Regions from separate parts of the Dorea sp. Marseille-P4042 genome, predicted to be linked through region 2. Evidence: a T-box and tRNA genes for the amino acid it is inferred to sense, from the RefSeq annotation. Region 2 holds a T-box; the other holds one or more tRNA genes.

Region 1 (3,270 bases), on a different contig from region 2:
ACGCTAATAGAGTCGGAGCAGTCATCATCTACGACTCTGCATATGAAGCATATATCTCCGAGTCAGACGTACCACACACCATTTACGAGTGCGAAGGAGCAAGAACATGCGCAATAGAGCTTCGAAGCTTCTCTAAGAATGCAGGATTTACAGGAGTACGTCTTGGAGCAACCGTTATTCCAAAAGATCTGAAATCCGGAGACGTGATGCTTCATTCCCTGTGGGCAAGACGTCATGGAACAAAATACAACGGAGCACCTTACATCGTACAACGTGCAGGGGAAGCGGTATACAGCGAAGCGGGAAAGGCTCAGTTAAAAGATCAGGTCGCTTATTACATGAACAATGCAAAAACAATCAAACAAGGACTGAAAGACGCAGGATACAACGTATCCGGCGGCGTGAATGCACCATATATCTGGTTAGAAGTACCAAAAGGAATGACATCCTGGGATTTCTTCGATTATCTGCTTGAAAAAGCAAACGTAGTCGGAACACCAGGTTCAGGATTCGGACCAAGCGGAGAAGGATATTTCCGCCTGACAGCATTTGGAACATACGAAAACACAGTAGCAGCAATCAAGAGAATCAAAGAAATGTAAATTGCAGTAAAATTGTAGATGGGGACGTAGCATTTTGTGAAAATGCTACGTCCCCATTAGCGATTTGAAAAATGTCTGGTGAAAAAGGGAAAATGTGAAAAGGGAAAATGCAAAAAATCTATTGACATTCTCTTGAATACGTGTATAATTAATATTCGCTGGACAAATAAAACAGCAGAGTAAGTCACATTAATGCGGATTGGTGTAATGGCAGCACAGCAGACTCTGACTCTGTTAGTAGAGGTTCGAGTCCTCTATCCGTAGTTATTGATGCTGAGTATTTCGTAAGAGATACTCAGCATTTTGCGTATACGGGTGCTGCGTTCGGGACGTAGAGGGTGAAAGAGTAAATATTGACGCTTTTTATTTTCACACAATAGATGCAGATTTCCTAATATATCAGCTAGAAAATGAGAGATATAAATTTGGTGAAAAATTGCGAAAAAATAAAAAAAAGGGTATTGACTTTTTTTCAGAATTAAGTATAATAATATTTGTTCGCTGATAACGCAGAACATCACACTAATGCGGATTGGTGTAATGGCAGCACAGCAGACTCTGACTCTGTTAGTAGAGGTTCGAGTCCTCTATCCGTAGTTCCTTGGCAGGGGCGCCGGATACTTGAATGAGTATCCGGTTACTTAATTAAAGATATATCGGAGTGTGGCTCAGCTTGGTAGAGCGCTACGTTCGGGACGTAGAGGTCGCAAGTTCAAATCTTGTCACTCCGACTATGATTGGTCGCAAAGCTGATATATGGTTAGTTTTGTGGCTTTTCTTTTTATAAAATTGTAGTTTAAATATTTTCCATGGTATACTGAGTTTATAGAGTTGGAAGGGGGGAATATTATGACTGATAAAAAAGAAAAGTCAATGATACAGTATTTCTTATTATTCATGTTTAGTTTTGAAATTCTATTTATTTTTTTGGGGATTTTATATAATCAGGTGTTTCATTTAAAAAAGTTCTCAGAAGGTTATATTTTGATGCTTTTACCAACCATGAGTACTTTGTTTGCAAAACAACGGGCATCAAGTCAGAATGAATCCAATAAATTTTTTCGGTTTTATAAAATTTGTTTTGCAGGAATGACGATATATACTGTAATATCCGTTATTATTCCAAGTAGTGTCTTTATATCTCAAATATTGATGATAGCTGAATCATTATGCAGTATTTACTTTTTACAATCCATTGGGGAAAATATTTTGGTCAATATAGGTCTGTCTTATAATGTTTCGTTTAAGGAAGTATTGAAATATGCGTTGCTTTATATTGCTATTTTTATCCTTATGGTTCGAGTGGAATTCGTATGTGATTATCTAAAAACAGGAGATGTAGCGCAATTAAAGGTTCCATTGGCAGATGTGAAACAGCTAGTTGGTTTTGCGCCACTGTTTATCTTTACATTTATTATATTCTTGGGCGAGGAATATGGGTGGGGATATTTTTTGTTTCCATTGCTGGAGAAAGAATATGGAGTTTATAAAGCAATATTTTTCCTGGGAACGATAGAAGTGCTTTTTCATTTGCCGATAGACTATATGATAACTAAACTTCCAATTACTTTTTTTATTGGACGGTCTGTTATGCTTATTAGCCATACAATTTTTATGTGTTGGATTTATAAGCGGACATCAACTATATGGATTGCAGTGGTGATTCATTTCTTAAATAATAATTTATTAGGATTATGGAAATTAACAGAGAATAGCTTTACATTTTCAACGCCATTGGCAGTCATTTGTTATGTTGTAATATTCGGCTCGTTTATCTTTTCAAAAACATTAAAAAATCAAAGAAAGCCAGTTGCAAAGGAATTTTCTGTGCTATAATGAAGAAACAGCTTGATTGTGCCAAGGCACATTCATTGTTCTAGGAGTGACATCATGAAAATAGGTATTTTTGACTCGGGCATGGGTGGGCTGTCTGTTCTGCACCGTGCACTTCGCATGATACCAGAAGCAGATTTTCTCTATTATGCGGACGAGGAGCACGTCCCATATGGGGAAAAAACAAGAGAGCAAGTCCGGGGATATATTGACGAAATTATAGCATTTATGATCAAGAAGCAGGTAGATGCGATTGTGATTGCCTGCAATACAGCTACGAGTGTGGCCACAAAAGAATACAGAAGTCAGTTTCCACTGCCGATTGTGGGCATGGAACCGGCAGTGAAAAAAGCAGTAGAAGAATATGCTGACAGACCGGGAAGAATCCTGGTGGCAGCAACACCAATCACAATTCAAGGAGACAAGCTTCATCACTTGGTGGACCGGGTGGATAAGCGTGATATGGTAGATCTGGTTGCGCTTCCAAAGCTGGTTAGATTTGCAGAGCAGGAAATATTCGATCAGAATCAGATCGTGCCGTATCTTAAGGAGGCGCTGAAGGATTATCCATTAGAGGAATATAAAGCATTTGTCCTTGGCTGTACCCATTTTAATTATTTCAAAGAGAGCTATCAGGAGATTTTCCCGAATAAGATAGAATTTGTAGATGGAAATGAAGGAGCACTTCGGGAATTAATCCGTAGAATGGAAAAAGAGTGTGATACGATCAGTGTGAAGAATGGGACTAATGATGCAGAGGAATTTTCAAAAACTGATCGGGTTACATATTATTTTTCTGGTAAGCAGATTTCAGCGGCAGACCAGATACGTATTG
Region 2 (3,270 bases):
ATATGCTGGACGGATTTCACACATTTGATGCATTATCCAGTTATGAAATTTACCGTCACGGTCTAATTGACAAGCCGGTTCCGGGAAATAATGAAATTGAAGAGTTTCTTGCAAATGGTCTGACGGATATGTGGACTTATTACTGTACAGGACAGTTTTATGAAGTAAGTAACCGTTTTATGTCCATGCCGTCTGCGAGAAATCGTATTTACGGTGTGCAGCTGTATAAATATAAAATTATTGGAGTATTACATTGGGGATATAATTTTTATAACAGCCAGTATTCCATTGAACACATTAATCCATATGAAGTGACAGATGCGGCCGGAGCATTTCCGTCAGGAGATCCATTCCTTGTATATCCAGGTGAAAATGGACAGCCGGAAGAGTCGCTTCGTATGATGGTACATGACGAAGCTATGACAGATCTGCGAGCACTGAAATTACTGGAATCTTTGACAAGTAGAGAGCATGTCATGGAGTTGATTGAAGGAAACCTTCCGGAGCCATTGACATTCAAGCGCTATCCAAAATCCGATATGTATCTGATTCAGTTAAGAGACAGGGTGAATCGTGAGATTAAGGAACTCACGGCTGAACGGAAATAAACTGGAAATAAACAGAGTGTCACTTGGTGAGAGATGGACGTGATTAGAGAGACAGATGTGATTAGAGAGACAGATGTGATTAGAGAGACAGATGTGATTAGAGAGACGGATGTGATTAGAGAGACAGATAAGACGCAGCTACCGAAACAAGCAAGTTGAAGCTGTCGAAATAATCAAGTTGAAGCTGCCAAAATGGGAATATAAATTGTTTATAGAGAACATTTATATGAATAAAAAAGCAACAATTTGTTGCAAAATGTCAAAAGATTCCAAAAACATGATATAATAAATCACCAACGTAAAGGGTGATTGAATCACAATCACAAACGGTAATTCAACCGAGAAAAAAGAGAGAAGTTGTTCATTCAAAATCTTCTCTCTTTTTTATGGCATTTATTAACGCGCAGGATTACAACGCGCAGCATTATGTAGTATACATCTTGACAAAGTGCATGGGATAGATTAAAATTATGAGCAAATTGATATACTTTTTGGCGATGAATGGAATTAGTACATGTAAGCTGGCTCAGAGAGGACATTATATGGTGTGAGGTGTCTGCTATGAACTGCATGGAACCGGTCCTGGAGCCTCTGCATGAAAATGCAGCGTCTGACCAGCGTTAATGGAGAATGGAGAGAACTGTGCTGTCTGATATTTGCAACATAGCTACAGTTAATTTAGGGTGGTACCGCCGGAGCTTTCGGTCCCTGATATGGGGAGATGAAGAGTCGGCGGTTTTTTGTATAATAGATAATTACATTTTTATTAAATTATATGAAAAGTTCCCGGCAGAAAAAGTAACTCCTCGGAAATAAAACATTTCCTGTAAAGATACATTTTTGAAATGGAAATGAACAGAATTTTACAGAAATAAAAGAACAAGAAAAAGGAGAATTGTGATGGCAAAGGATAAGAAATTAGTAAAAAATATCACATCACGTGATGAAGATTTCGCACAGTGGTATACAGACGTTGTGCGAGAAGCACAGTTATGTGATTATTCAAGCGTAAAAGGATGCTTGAACTACCTTCCAAATGGATTTGCAATCTGGGAGCTTATAAAAGCTGACCTTGACAGAAGATTTAAAGAGACAGGTGTAGAAAATGTATATCTTCCATGCCTGATTCCAGAAGCACTTCTTGAGAAAGAAGCAGATCATATCGAAGGATTTGCACCAGAAGTAGCATGGGTAACACACGGTGGAATGGAGAGACTCCAGGAGAGATTTTGCGTAAGACCTACATCTGAGACATTGTTCTGTGACTTATGGGCAAGAACAGTACAGTCTTACAGAGATTTACCAAAAGTATGGAACCAGTGGTGTTCCGTACTTCGCTGGGAGAAGACAACGAGACCGTTCCTTCGTTCCAGAGAATTCTTATGGCAGGAAGGCCACACGATTCATGCAACATATGAAGAGGCTGAACAAAGAACAATCCAGATGTGGCAGATTTACAAAGACTTCTACAAAGAGACAATGGCTGTACCATTTGTAGCAGGTAGAAAAGCAGAGCATGAGAAATTTGCAGGAGCTCAGGATACTTATACAGTAGAAGCACTGATGCACGACGGAAAAGCACTGCAGTCCGCAACAAGCCATTTCTTTGGAAGCGGATTTCCGGAGGCATTTGGAATTCAGTATATCGACAAAGACAATCAGCTTAAGAATGTTTACGAGACATCATGGGGATTGTCCACAAGAAGTATCGGAGCGCTTATCATGGTTCACGGTGACGATGACGGACTTGTTATCCCACCGCACCTTGCACCAGTTGAGTGTCGCGTAATTCCAATTGCTCAGCACAAAGAAGGAGTACTGGAAAAAGCAAATGAATTGCTTGATGAGCTGAAAAAAGCCGGATACAGAGTGAAGATTGATGATTCAGAGAAGAGTCCGGGATGGAAATTCTCAGAGCAGGAGATTCTCGGAATCCCAACACGTATTGAAATCGGACCAAAAGACATTGAAAATAATCAGGTTGTAGTAGTACGTCGAGATACCCGCGAGAAGATTGTTGTGTCCTTAGATGAAATAACAACAAAACTTCGTGAGATTCTTGAAACAATCCAGCAGGATATGTACAATAAGGCAGAAGAGTTCCTGAAAGCACACATCGATACAGCAGTAACGATGGACGAGATGAAAGAAAAATTCGCAGCAAACCGCGGATTCGTAAAAGCATGTTGGTGTGGAGATCCAGTATGTGAAGGCGAAGTGAAATATGAGACAGGCGGAGCTGCTACAAGATGTTTGATCGAAGATGAACCGATGATCTCTGATAAATGTATTTATTGCGGAAAACCAGCAAAACATATGGCATATTGGGGAAAATCTTACTAGAAAGAAACACAATTCAATTGGGGACGGAGGTTTTTTAAAAAACCTCCGTCCCCAATTGAATTTTATGGTATTGTGTTCGTAAATTTCTTGCATTATAGAAACAAATGTGTTAATTTAATTCTACAACGCAATTCTTGTTATTCATGATATTTCTACATTATTATCAGTATTTGGCGTGTCGCCGAGAATTGCCAACATTTATAGAAGAAAAGTAGATAGGGAGGAGGATGCCTATGCCGAGAAGAGCAAGGCGTGAAAGTGCAACGGGTTTTTATCATATTGTATCCAGAGGTTTGGATCGGGAAAATATTTTCGGTGA

What was found. A T-box is a leader RNA that pairs with one kind of tRNA and senses whether it is charged. The one in region 2 lies ahead of proS (proline--tRNA ligase), so its partner is inferred to be a tRNA-Pro.
Region 1: it has a tRNA-Pro gene. The T-box ahead of proS (proline--tRNA ligase) is inferred to sense a tRNA for this amino acid. The anticodon was not compared.

The regions. Positions count from the first base shown of each region.
Region 1 is NZ_OLMI01000002.1:875,168-878,437, reverse strand. Features, by position in the region: gene C7E02_RS09720 (LL-diaminopimelate aminotransferase) at 1-602, shown strand, start outside; tRNA gene C7E02_RS09715 (tRNA-Gln) at 796-866, shown strand; tRNA gene C7E02_RS09710 (tRNA-Gln) at 1,129-1,199, shown strand; tRNA gene C7E02_RS09705 (tRNA-Pro) at 1,260-1,333, shown strand; gene C7E02_RS09700 (CPBP family intramembrane glutamic endopeptidase) at 1,452-2,438, shown strand; gene murI (glutamate racemase) at 2,493-3,270, shown strand, end outside.
Region 2 is NZ_OLMI01000003.1:690,485-693,754, reverse strand. Features, by position in the region: gene C7E02_RS16875 (DUF4091 domain-containing protein) at 1-608, shown strand, start outside; T-box leader at 1,097-1,321, shown strand; gene proS (proline--tRNA ligase) at 1,509-2,951, shown strand; gene C7E02_RS16865 (transposase) at 3,185-3,270, shown strand, end outside.